3 regions of the Marinobacter sp. NSM genome follow, and region 1 is predicted to be linked to each of the others. Evidence: predicted binding sites of a transcription regulator. Region 1 holds the regulator's gene; each other region holds the start of a gene.
The links. The regulator FliA, encoded in region 1, starts transcription of late flagellar genes. The targets are predictions, from matches to a motif close to CTAAAGTTTNNNNNNNNNNNGCCGNTAA.

Region 2: ACTZWX_RS10200 (methyl-accepting chemotaxis protein) is a predicted target of FliA. The motif match lies at 2,228-2,255, and genes of this name have one in related genera.
Region 3: ACTZWX_RS16130 (methyl-accepting chemotaxis protein) is a predicted target of FliA. The motif match lies at 2,179-2,206, and genes of this name have one in related genera.

What each region holds. Positions count from the first base shown of each region.
Region 1 covers NZ_JBQTCK010000001.1:45,158-49,561, reverse strand. Annotated here, with positions in the region: gene ACTZWX_RS00240 (chemotaxis protein CheA) at 1-652, opposite strand, end outside; gene ACTZWX_RS00235 (protein phosphatase CheZ) at 673-1,458, opposite strand; gene cheY (chemotaxis response regulator CheY) at 1,479-1,862, opposite strand; gene ACTZWX_RS00225 (RNA polymerase sigma factor FliA) at 2,022-2,765, opposite strand; gene ACTZWX_RS00220 (MinD/ParA family protein) at 2,798-3,610, opposite strand; gene flhF (flagellar biosynthesis protein FlhF) at 3,680-4,404, opposite strand, start outside.
Region 2 covers NZ_JBQTCK010000003.1:560,845-565,248, reverse strand. Annotated here, with positions in the region: gene ACTZWX_RS10210 (hypothetical protein) at 1-406, opposite strand, end outside; gene ACTZWX_RS10205 (methyl-accepting chemotaxis protein) at 648-2,171, shown strand; gene ACTZWX_RS10200 (methyl-accepting chemotaxis protein) at 2,321-3,679, shown strand; gene ACTZWX_RS10195 (response regulator) at 3,676-4,404, opposite strand, start outside.
Region 3 covers NZ_JBQTCK010000009.1:14,477-18,880, reverse strand. Annotated here, with positions in the region: gene ACTZWX_RS16145 (DUF1631 domain-containing protein) at 1-534, shown strand, start outside; gene ampD (1,6-anhydro-N-acetylmuramyl-L-alanine amidase AmpD) at 703-1,251, shown strand; gene ampE (regulatory signaling modulator protein AmpE) at 1,252-2,139, shown strand; gene ACTZWX_RS16130 (methyl-accepting chemotaxis protein) at 2,255-4,285, shown strand; gene ACTZWX_RS16125 (cob(I)yrinic acid a,c-diamide adenosyltransferase) at 4,318-4,404, opposite strand, start outside.

The DNA of each region.
Region 1 (4,404 bases):
GGCCGGCAAACTGGCCTTTGCCATGCAACTGGTCCAGCAGGGCTTCAAACTCGTCGTCGGTGATCTCGTCGCCGTCTGATCCGGCGTCATTGTCAGAGGTATTTTCCGGTGCGGCCGCCGGCTGTTGATCCGCACCTTTTTCATCGGCCAGAGCATCCAACAGTTGCTCGAATTCTTCGTCGGTAATATCACCGGAATCATTGCCCCCACCCACGGCAGGTTCGGGTTCTGGGGTTGGCGTTGCTGGCGCTGCCGTGTCGCTTTCCGGCTTGGCAAGTTCATCCAGCGCGGCGATCAATTCGTCCGGAGCCGGCGTCGGCTCTTCACGGTTACGAACCTGATCAAACATGGCGTTGACGTGGTCCAGGGCTTCCAGCACCACGTCCATCAATTCGGAGGTAACCTTGCGCTTGTGGTTGCGAAGGATATCGAACACATTTTCCGCAGAGTGACAGCAGTTGACCAGCGCTTCGAGCTGCAGGAACCCGGCACCGCCCTTGACCGTGTGGAAACCACGGAAGATGGCGTTGAGCAGGTTGCTGTCATCCGGATGCTGCTCAAGATCTACCAGCTGCTCGGACAGCTTTTCGAGAATCTCGCCGGCCTCAACCAGGAAGTCCTGCAGGATCTCTTCGTCAGCATCAAGCGCCATGCGTCACCCTCTATAATCGTTCAGAAACCGAGACTGGATAACAGGTCATCAACGTCGTCCTGCCCCGAAACTACATCATCACGCTCCTCAGCCTTGATCTGAGGCCCTACCCCTTTTTCGGCCGATTCTTCTTTTTCTTCAATCTGGTGCACGGTGCCGGTGAGCTGGTCCACGTGGCTGGCCATCACCACCAGGTCAAGCAGGTTCTCTTCGACTTCTTTCACAAGGGCCGTGACTTTCTGGATAACCTGCCCGGTAAGATCCTGGAAGTCCTGGGCCAGAAGGATTTCAGACAGATTGCTATACAGGGTGTCGGAATCGGTGGCCAGGCCCGCAAAGAAGCGATCAATGCGTCCGTACAGTTCCCGGAATTCTGCCGGCTCCATTTCCCGACGGCGCAACCGCTGCCATTCGTCTCGCAGGGCGGTCGCTTCGTCGCGCATGTTATGCGCCACCGGCATGCTTTCTTCGACCAGGTCCATGGTGCGATTGGCCGCCTGGCTGGTCATCTGGACAACGTAGGCAAGCCGATCCGAGGCATCGGACATCTTGGACAAGGCTTCTTTCTGCTCGGCACTGCGGGCGTCTATCTGAAAATTCCGGATAGCCTCGTGCAGGCTCCGGGTCAACCGCCCCACTTCCCGATAGAGGCTCTGGTCGCGAACTTCACTAAGCTCGTTGATCACCGACATTGCCCGGGCGTAGTTACCGGAACTGATGCATTCGGCCAACTCCGAACTCTGCTGCTGGAGCTTTTCGGTTACTTCCGGGTCAAGGCCCTGATGGTTCTCGTTCTTGTCAGTCATGACAGCCATCCGACCCCTGGTTACTGGATTCGCTCGAAGATCTTCTCAATCTTTTCCTTGAGAACGGCAGCAGTAAACGGTTTGACGACGTACCCGTTAACGCCGGCCTGGGCCGCCGCCACAATCTGGTCACGCTTGGCCTCCGCAGTTACCATCAGCACCGGAAGGTTCTTCAGGTTCTCGTCTGCCCGCACCGCCTTGAGCAGATCAAAACCCGACATGCCAGGCATGTTCCAGTCGGTCACCAGGAAGTCGTACTTGCCGCTCCTCAGCATGGGCAAGGCAGTGTTGCCATCGTCCGCTTCATCCGTATTGGTGAAGCCAAGATCGCGCAGCAGATTTTTGATGATTCGCCGCATTGTGGAAAAGTCATCCACAATGAGAATTTTCATGTTTTTGTCCAATGGGACCTCCAGTCAGTAACACCCGGATTTCATTAAGCCTTTTGAAAGTCTAGCAGGCCGCTGCTTTAACCGCTTATTGTGTGTTGTTTGGCCGCGTTGTAAAGCGCCGGTTACCAAAATCTACACAGTTACGCGCCGCGCGGTCAGCGCCGGCCCGGTTTATTCTGGCTCGTCTTCCCGCCAATCGGACAACCGCCCCCTGAGACGAAGGGCCGCCTGGCTATGAATCTGGCTGACCCGGCTCTCGCTGACGCCAAGCACCGCGCCAATTTCCTTCAGGTTGAGCTCTTCCTGGTAGTAGAGGCTCAACACCAGCTTTTCTCGCTCAGGAAGCTCTTCAATTGCCTCTGCCAGGCTTTTCTGGAATGCATTTGATGCAATACCATCCAGGGGATTATCGCTGGCCTCTGTTTCTTCTATCGGCAGCTCCCCGGATTCATTGAGTTCATCAAGGCTAAAAAGTCGGCCACTGTTGGCGTCTGCCAGGGAGGCATGATATTCCGACAAGCCAATGCCCAGCTCTTCGGCAACATCAACGTCCTGGGCCTCGCGCCCGGTGCGGTCTTCAACCGTCTTGATGGCTGCCGCGATACGGCGGGCATTTCGGTGAACGGAGCGGGGAACCCAGTCGCCCTTGCGGATCTCATCCACCATGGCACCGCGGATACGAATACCTGCGTAAGTTTCAAAGGTGGCACCCTTGCCGGTGGAATAGCGTTGCGCAGCTTCCAGCAGGCCGATCATGCCCGCCTGCATAAGATCTTCAAGCTGAACCGAGGCCGGCAAACGGGCCATCAAGTGTAGGGCGATTTTCTTGACCAGCGGCGCATGCTCCTCAATCAGCTGAGAGGGGCCTTTTGCGCCAGCCTGATGGTAGATTCCCAGGTTTTTCGCCAATGTCATGTATCCGGTTTTCTTATAGGACTGGATTCAGATCAGACTTCGACGAGCCGCTCCACGAAAAACTCCAGATGCCCTCTTGGCGAGGATGGCAGCGGCCAGCTGTCCACTTTCTCTGCCAGGGCACGGATCGCCAGCGACGCCTTGGCCCGTGGATAGGCATCCAGAACGGCCCTCTGCCTCTGAACGGCTTTTTTGACGGCTTCGTCGTAAGGCACGATACCTACATATTGTAGCGCTACATCAAGGAAACGCTCGGTGACACGGGTCAGTTTTTCATACAGATGCCGGCCTTCCTGCTCATTTCGCACCTGATTCGCCAGAATACGGAAACGGTTGGTACCGTAGTCGCGATTCATCAGCTTGATCAGGGCATAGGCATCGGTAATCGAGGTAGGCTCATCGCACACAACCAGCAGCAATTCCTGTGAGGCCCGCAGGAAACTGACGACGGACTCGGAAATACCGGCTGCTGTGTCAACGATCAGCACATCAATCTGGTCACCCAGCTCGCTGAAGGCGTTGATCAGCCCCGCATGTTCCATCGGGCTCAACTGGGTCATACGCTGGGTGCCGGACGATGCGGGAACAATCTTGATACCACCCGGGCCGTTGACCAGCACGTCCTTGAGGTCGCACTCGCCACTGAGCACATCCTGCAGATTGCGATTGGCGGTAATGCCCAACAGCACATCGATATTGGCAAGGCCAAGGTCTGCATCCAGCAACACCACCCGTCGGCCTTTCTGGGCCAGCGCGATACCGAGGTTGACGGACACATTACTCTTGCCGACACCGCCCTTGCCGCCGGTAACCGCAATCACCTGAACCGGATGTGGTCTGCTCATACTGTTATCAGTCTCTTACTGCGTTCTTGTGTGGGCACAAAGGCAGCGCACCGGCTGTACCACCGGGCCTCAAGCCCCTTCTGCAACGGCCTGGCCGTGCTGCATTATTTTCAGGCGTTCTACGCCCAACCGCATCAGAGGAATGGCCTCTGCCCGGTGCAGGTCTTCGGGAATCTTCTGGCCATCGGTATACCACGCTACTGGCAGGCCGGTTTCCATGACAAAGCCCAAAGACTCACCCAGTGTCAGCGCTTCGTCAATCTTGGTCATGACGCAGCCTGCAAGGTTTGCCATCTTATAGCAATGCCACACCGATTTCATGATGCGCGGCTGGCTGGTGGCAGACACGACCAGATGGGTACGGATATTGTGATCGCTCCGGGCCAACTCCGCCAGCTGTTCCTGATAACCGCGATCCGAGCTGGTCAGCCCGGCGGTATCAATCAGAACCAGGTGCCGATCTGACAGTTCGTCCAGAATATCATCCAAGGAATGACTCTCGTCCACAACCCGGACAGGCACATTGAGAATACGGCCAAACACGAACAGCTGTTCATGGGCTGCCACCCGGTAGCGATCGGTGGTGACCAACGCCAGGGAATCCGGCCCATGCTCCAGTACATATTGGGCTGCCAGCTTGCCAATGGTGGTGGTCTTCCCAGACCCGGTTGGCCCCACCAGAGCATAGACGCCGCCGGCCTCAAGCCAGTCTTCCCGAGCGGTACGTACGCCGTTGGCCAGCATCTTCAGGGATTGCTTCCAACCGTCTTCCAACCTGCCGGCGCGATGCTGAC
Region 2 (4,404 bases), on a different contig from region 1:
CGCTGCCAGTGAACGCAACCGACACCGGTGGCGGTTTCAGATGGCCTTCTGCGGTGTGGCTGATCACGGCATAGGTGTATTTGAACAGCGCCAGCGCGAGCACCAGCCAGATGATCAGACCAACAATGTTTGCCGGTGCAACGATGGGCACCAGAGTGCAGATAGCGATTACCATCAGTGGATCAGTATGGAACGGGTAACGGAAGAACGCGCCGATACGGTGCCAGAAGGGCACCACCTCGGTTGCCGCCCCGAGATACCTCATGGCCTTGCTGCAGCGAGGGCACAGGGCGCGGCGCTGGCGGGTGTCTGCATCGGGCATGCAGCGGTTGCAATAGTGCATCTGGCACTCACCACAGTGCCACTTGGCCGGGTCGCCCGGGTGGTAATGACAATCGTGCTTCACGGCAGGTCCTGATCCGTCAGAAAACAGCTGCTAATCATGACAGAACTGGCCTCGGGCCGCAGCTGATCTGTTCACACATCCCTACCGTGAACACGAGAAACATCCGTTAAGTGAAAGTACGAACCAGCTGTGTTGTCTGTGATCTGCAACAATTCAGGTTCGTAATTACCAGATCCAATGCATCCTGATAGTGCAACCCACCAGACAATTCCCGCGCGATAAACCCAAGAGAGTGATTCCAATGACAACCGTTGTTAGCGTCAGCGATCTAACCCGAGAGCAAACTCTGGTCACCGACCGGCAAATGCTGCTCATATTGCTGGCCCACGTGCCTGTGGTCGGCTTGCTGGTGCCCGTTGGTTATGGCACTCACGCTTTCGCACTTGTGGCGTCAATGCTTGTGGGAGGCTTGGCAGCTGGAGGTTACTTCCTGTTGCGGGGAAGTCGCGCCAGTTCGAGTTTTTTTGCAGTCTGTTTGATGTTGTTCTCAGCCATCATGATTCAGGCCCAGATGGGGCGAATCGAAATGCATTTTCACATTTTCTCGGCGCTTGCCCTGACGATTATTTACCGGGACTGGCTGCCTGTGGTGGTTGCAGCGGTCACGATCGCCTTACATCACCTGTTGTTCACGGCACTTCAACATGCCGGCACGCAGATAGGCTCGATGCCGCTGATGATATACGACCACGGGCATGGCTGGGACACCGCCATGGTCCATGCCGCCTTTGTGGTTTTCGAGGCCTGTATCCTTGTGTTCTTTGCGGTGCAAATGAAGCAGGAGCGCAATCAGGCGTTCCGTATGATGTCGATTGTCCAGTCGTTTGACCAGGAGCATGATCTTTCCGGTCGTTTGCCCACTGATGGCCGCAGTGTCAGCGCAAAATCCTTCAACGACATGATGGAGAAGTCCTGCGAGCTGATCCGGCAGATGCGCGGTTTCTCTGATGAGCTTCAGCGCAATACAGCGCAACTGGTTCAAGCTAGTGAAAGCACCCGTCAGTATGTCGAGGAGCAACAGCAGCAGGCTGATCAGGTGGCCACGGCGACCAATCAGATGTCTGCCAGTGTGCAGGAAGTGGCCCATAACGCCCAGTTGGCTTCCGAAGCTGCTACTGATGCGGCAGGTTCTGCCTCGGCTGGTAGTCAGGCTATGGCCAGTGCCCGCACCATGACAGACGCCACCAACAACACTCTCGAAGACAGTGCCCGCATGGTGGCTCAGTTGGCGGAAAAGGTGGAATCGATTGCCCGGGTAACGGGCTCGATACACGACATTTCAGACCAGACCAATCTTCTGGCGCTGAACGCGGCAATCGAAGCCGCCAGGGCCGGCGAGCACGGTCGGGGTTTTGCCGTGGTCGCCGATGAGGTGCGGTCGCTGTCGCGCCGTACCCAGGAATTCACCGATGAAATCCGCACCACAGTCGATGAACTGAAAGACCTTTCGGAAGCGACCACCGCCGCCATGGAGATGGGGCAGACCCGGTCAACCGAGTCGAATCGGGCTATTCAGGAAGCCGCCGAAGCCATTAGCCGCATTGAGCGAGCGATAGACGCCGTCAGCAGCATGAACAACCAGATCGCCCCCGCCTGCGAACAGCAGGCCGCGACCTCGCTGCAGATCAACGAGAACATCCGTACCGTAGCTACCCGAACCACCGATGTGGCAAAAGAGGCTGAGCGGGTACAGGGCTTGGCGGGCGAGATTGATACCAGAGTGGCATATGTTGATGCGCTGGTTGCGCAGTATCGGCTGCCTTGACCGAGTTTCCGGTTGGATCTTTCGCCTCGGAAGCATCCTGAAAATTGATCTTGGTCCTAAAGGTGCGCCTTAGTGTGCCGTTATCCTAGGCACGTATGAAATGTTTCCAAGCTTGCTAAGCATATCCCTATGACGATAAGAGCATACCAATGCTGTTAACTGAGAAAAAAGTAAAACAATTAATAGAGTCGATGTTGTCACATGGCGTCCCTGCGCAATACCCATCATGGGCAAAGCCTTTGGCAGAGTACCTGACTGAAGCAAATTCCCAAAACTTGGCGGTTGCTAACGGGGCGGTAGATGTCTCCCGCCACATATCCGACCTTGGTCAGGGTGCCCTGGAGTTTGATGAACGCATTCATAATCTGGTAGCCAACATACAGGCACTTTCGGCTGCCATTGAGGAAATGTCTGCCAGCGCGACGGAAGTGGGTGGCCTCGGGCAAGATGTCCTCGAGCAAGCGTCGCGGGTCAATGAATACACTGAAGAGTCAATTGCAGCCCTTGATGAAATGGAAGCGAGGCTGGCGGAAGTGGACATTGCTCTGACCCAGGCGAATGAAGAGATGCGGTCGCTGGCGGAGCGGACACGCAGCATCGAGTCTTTAACGAACACGGTCAATGAAATATCAGATCAGACAAACCTCCTGGCGCTCAATGCTGCTATTGAGGCGGCTCGTGCAGGGGAAGCGGGGCGAGGATTTGCGGTGGTTGCCGATGAGGTTCGTCAGCTGGCAGCCCGCAGTTCGGGGGCTGCTCAGGAAATTAATGGGATCGTTTCACAGATTATTTCGGGCTCAGAAACAGTGCAGTCGCGGTTGGGTAATTCGGTGCGAGCAGTGCAAGCTTCCGGCGAGAGTCGGGGGCGGGTGGCGGAAGTCATTCACAAATCGCGTGAATCTTCGAATATCAACTACGACCAGGCAACATCCATCGCCGCAGCGGCTGAAGAGCAAAGCCAGGTCGCCCAGGATATGGCGAGGCAGGTCAGTTCTAACTCGGAAGACTCGGACGCACTGGCGGCTATTTTCCGGGACCTGATGCAGTCCATAGGTCCGTTGCGGCAGGACACAGACACCATCTTCGGCCGCTTGCAGTTATCTACTCCTTGTCTTGTCTTGGCCAGTGCTAAGCGAGATCATGTTGTTTGGGTGGATAAGCTGATCCGTTTCGCGGTGTTTGCGGAGAATACCATTACCGAAGCCGAGGTGAAGGACCACACCCAGTGTCGTTTGGGGACTTTCCTTGCCAGTGAGCAGGCAAAACCGATGCACCAATTACGAAATGCGCAAAGGTTGATTGACGAAATGCATCCGCAAGTACACAGAGCGGGGCGGGAACTTTACAAGGCGGCCAGCGATTATCACGCGCAACGAATGACCACGGAGAAATACGCACAATTATCGAGAGATTTGGTTCAAACTCTGAGGGCGTCATCAGCGGAAGTGCTGGCATTGCTCGACGGGATGATCTCGGAAGTGCTGGAACGTGGTGATATGGGCTGCTAAGCAGCCCCTTCCCGCCATTGGTCGCGGACCTCCAGTATCGCCGGCAGGCAGCGGAAGAAGGCCTCAATCAGTTGTGGGTCAAAATGCTGGCCGCTTTGCTCGCGAATCAGGTCGGTCGCCCGGTCAATGGGCCAGGCTTTTTTGTAAGGGCGTTCACTGGTCAGGGCATCGAATACATCGGCGAGTGCTACAATTCTGGCAGAGATAGGAATGGCATCTCCTTTCAACTCTCTTGGGTAGCCGCTTCCGTCCCACTTCTCGTGGTGATTAAGAGCAACTTCCCGTGCCATGTTAAGCAGGTCTGAGCCATCCTCACCAATTATCTCTGCACCGATTTCTGCATGGCGCTGCATAATGGCCCACTCGTCTGGGTCCAGCTTTCCCGGTTTCTGGAGGATCGCATCCGGAATACCGATTTTCCCGACATCGTGCATGGGGGCAGCGTTCAGCAGAGTGTCTGACCAAGCCTCGCCCATACCGGCTTCGAGGGCAATCAGCCGTGAGAAATGGCTCATGCGGATAACGTGGAGCCCGGTTTCATTGTCTTTATATTCTGCCGCCCGGCCCAGACGCTGTACCACGGTCAGCCGGGTTTCAACCAGTTCGTCCACTCTGACCAGGGACAGATGGTTTTTTACACGGGCGCGGACAATCGATGGGCTTACCGGCTTACTGATGTAGTCCACGGCACCCAGCTCAAAACCCTTTGCTTCATCGTCAGCCTC
Region 3 (4,404 bases), on a different contig from region 1:
GAACTGGCTCACGTTGATGTTTTCCAGAAACTGGTAACGGCACCGGTCAGCGACGCCGAGAAGGCGCCAGAAGACCATGCCATGGCCGAAGAGGAACTGGATCAGCCGGAGCAAATGCTGGCGTCTCCGGAACCTCAGGTGGATGCCGGTGCCCCAGAGCAAGTCGCGCAGCCTGAAATCGAACCGGTCGTGGCGGAGAGCGTTCAGAGTGACGCGCAGCCGGCAACGGAAACGCCGTCTGCTCCGGTTGTTGCGTCTGAATGGCTGGCCCGGGCGGATCAGCTCCGGGTTGGCTCGTGGATCGAGATGGTGCGCGATGATACCCGTGTGCGCTGCAAACTGGCGGCCTTCATCAAGGCAACCGGCAAGTACATTTTTGTCAATCGCAGCGGCGCCAAGGTGGCAGAGTACCATCGGGATGATCTGGCGGTGGCGCTGCAGGAAGGCGTTATTACGCTTCTCAACGACGGCCTGATTTTTGATCGGGCGCTGGAATCCATCATCGATAATCTGCGCCATAGTCGAAAGGATTGAAGGCGCGAATCCGCACCGTTCCATCCATAGCATCCACCGTCGCTTTGTGATTCAATCGATTGAACATCATAAAGCGACAGTGGATACGCCTTGCCAATCTCTGACCCTTTCAATCAAGACTGCAAACATAACAACGACCCCCTCTCCAGCCAGGCTGAACAGTTAAGGCTGACCGGCCGTTACCCTGGCAGCCGATGGGTGCCCTCGCCGAATTTTGGTGCAAGGCCAGAGGGCTCTGCCATTTCCCTGCTGGTGGTTCACAACATCAGCCTGCCTCCCGGGCAATTCGGGGGAACGGAGATTGAAGACTTTTTCTGTAACCGGCTTGATCCAGCCGCCCACCCCTATTTTGAAACCATCGCCGCCATGCAGGTCTCCGCTCATGCCCTGGTACGTCGTGATGGTTCCGTTGTGCAGTTTGTCAGTTGTTTGGACCGGGCGTGGCATGCCGGCCGCTCCTGTTTTGACGGCCAGGAAGAGTGCAACGATTTCTCTATCGGTATCGAACTGGAGGGGGCAGACGATATTCCCTATACGCCCGAACAGTACCGGATACTCGCAGACATGGCGCGGTTGACCATGATGGCCTGGCCCAAAATCAGCGCAGAGCGCATTACCGGCCACAGCGATATTGCGCCTGGCCGGAAGACCGATCCTGGTCCAGCGTTCGACTGGCGGTATTTTTCCCAGCTGTTGGCCCATGAGGAGATCGCCTGAATGGTGTTTGTCGTGTTTCTTTTGGCCTACCTTATTCGGCGTCAACTGGATAGCCGGAACCGGCTTGATGGCGACGTGCTTTGGCGTGCCTGGTTTCACCGGGGCGCGAAAATCCAGGCCGGAAAGGAGGATGCCATTACCTCCGGGCTGATCTGGGTCCTGCTGCCCGGCCTGGCGTTGGTGGGCGTTGTGTGTCTGCTAGAATGGTATGGGTTCAGGCTGGCGGCCTATCCGCTGGAGCTGATCGTGCTGGTGTTGCTGATGGGAGCGCCGGGTTGGCGGCACCAGTTACGTGACTATTCGGAAGCCTGGAGCCGGGGCGACATGCAGGCTGCCTGGCGACATATCCAGAACCGGTTGCCACCGGAAGAGCGGGGCGCTGCGCTGTCACCAGAGGCCATGCATCTGTCGTTATCCAAGGCTCTGGTGATCGGGGTTTTCGAGCGGTTCTTCCTGGTGGCTTTCTGGTATGTGGTGGGTGGAATAGGTGCAGCCATGGTTGCCCGTGGCCTGGTGGCGTTGTCTGAGCAATGGCCGCAGCAAGCGGCCCGCGCCCGATTCCGCACCCTGGCCAATCTGGCCAGCTGGATTCCTGCACGCCTGCTGTCCTGCACGCTGGGGCTGGCCGGTGATCTCGCGGGCTGGTCGAGGGAAGCGAAGAAAGTCCTGCCCGGTTTTGGAAGAAAAACCTCGGAAGTCCTCATGATTTCCGCAAACGGGTCGTTAACCGGTTATGCGCTTGATCCCGCCCAGTTCGCGCGGTTGCACCCGGACGAGTGGACAAGTTTTGGCGGGCGTAGCCTGGCGGCCATACGGGGCTTGTTGAACCGAAGCATGCTGGTGTGGATCTGCGTTGCCGCGTTGCTGGTGATTGCCGGGGTGGTCTGAGGAGTGTCATAAAACATTACAGAATAACACTTAAAGGTGATTAAGTTTTTCCGACCTTGGGCGATAATCAAGCAAAGAATAAAGAGTCAGTTAGTAGAATCAGCGAGAGGGCACCGTGAAATATTTGATCAATCCAGCTGTTAGCCTGATGAATCGGCTGCCCATGGTCTACAAGTTCAGCCTAATCAGCATCTTGTTCCTGGCCCCGATCATTGTCCTGTCGTGGTTGGTTATTTCCAGCCTCAATCAATCCGTTCAAACCATGACCCGCGGTATCGAGGGTCTTGCCGATCTTCGCAAGGTAGACCAGCTATTGTCTGCGTCTATGGCTTATCGTGACTATCAGGCACCGGGTGTCCTGAAGGATGAAGACGAACTCCTGGGCAAGGCGGGTGCGGCGGCGGAGCAGATTGATGGCCTGTTTTCCGACCTTGTGGGGGACAACCGCTCGTTCGATTCCTCTGGCTCCTGGAAGGATCATGTTCTGGCCCTGCAGGCGGAGTGGGAACAACTGAAGCAGGATGACAATTACCAGGGCAACATCGACCCTCAGTTCAAGTACTACCACGAGTTTGTCCAGAAGGTGCTGGCGCTGTTGCCGGCGACTATTGAAATTTCGGGGCTGGGACAGGATGCCTCCCGGGAAAATCTGTTGTTGCTTGGGCTGGTGCGCAATGCGCTGCCTGAGGCGAGGACGGTTGTTGGAAGGGCCCGATCTTACGGTATCTTTGCCCTGGTGGATGGCCAGGTGGGTTATAACCTGAGTGAAATTCTGAATGAAATCTATGACCAGCTGACCAACCGCAGTTCCCTGCTGTCGCCTGCCTTGTTGGTTGCGGTTGAAACCTCGCCCAAGCTGTCAGGCAGAGCCGGTGGCGCTGTGACGCGGGTCGATGAAAGCCTGATGGCGCTGCGCGAGCAGCTGGACCTGAACATCATCACCCCGATGCGCCTGGAACAGCCCTGGCAGGAATTTGATGCCACCGTCTCCAACCAGCTGGACTACTACGATTCACTCAATGACAGCATTTTCAATGTGGTTTCCGGCAACCTTGAACAGCGCCTGCAGCGGGAGACCGGTCAGCGGCGGATGATTGTAGGTGCCCTGATCGGCGTGATGCTTCTGGTGGTGTACCTATACGTTGGCTTCTTTATGTCAGTGAGAACTGCCATTAACCGGTTCAGTGAGGCGGCTCGCAGCGTCGCCGCTGGTGACATGACGGCGCACATCCAGCTGAACAATCGTGATGAGCTGGGCGAGCTGACCACCGAATTCAATAACATGACAGACCGGATTGCCGAACTGATCCGCTCTGTCAGCGGGACCACGAATGATGTTGATAGTCAGGCGGTGAGGGTTAACGAGACTGCAGCAGCCAACAGTGAAGCGGTGGCCCGCCAGATGGAAGAGACCGGCCAGATCAACGAAGCCATGGGGCAGATGGTGGAGGCGGTCAACGAAGTGACTGAAAGTGCCCACCGGGTAGCGGACAGCGCCGGTAGTGCAGAGCGTGATACCGAGACGGGCCGACAGGTTGTGGCGGCTACCGTGCAAACCATTAACCGTCTTGCGGCAGAAATCGCCGGTGCGGTAGAGGTAATCAATCGGGTCAGTTCAGACAGCGACAACATCAGCCAGGTGTTGGTGGAGATCAAGGCCATCGCCGAGCAGACCAACCTGTTAGCGCTGAACGCTGCCATTGAAGCGGCCCGGGCCGGTGAACAGGGGCGCGGTTTTGCGGTGGTGGCTGATGAGGTGCGCTCACTGTCTCAGCGCACCCACAAATCGACCGAAGAGATTGAAGGCATGATCTCCCGCCTGCAGGGTGGTGTTAAAGAAGCGGTCTCTGCCATGACCTCTAGCCACGATGCCACGGAGCAAACGGTTCAGAAATCCGGTGAGGTGACCGAAGCGCTGGATCGCATTGCCGCTGGCATCTCTGAAATCGTGGACATGAGTCACCAGATTGCCCAGGCAGCGGAAGAGCAGTCTGCGGTGGCGAAGAACGTTAACGCCAACGTGGAGCGTATCGGGGAGTTGGGGCATAGCACTGCCTCCAACGCCGAAGAGACGCTGGCGTCTTCCCGTCAGATGTCGGAGTTGACGGCGTCGCTTCAGCGTCTGGTAGAGGCGTTCAAGGTATAGGGCGTTTGCCTGCGATCGAAAAAATCCGGCCCTCAGAGGCCGGATTTTTTTTGTTCCCAGAGAATTTCCTGGCTGCCATCCCGGCGGGCCAGCACGCGGGCAATGACAAACAGCAGGTC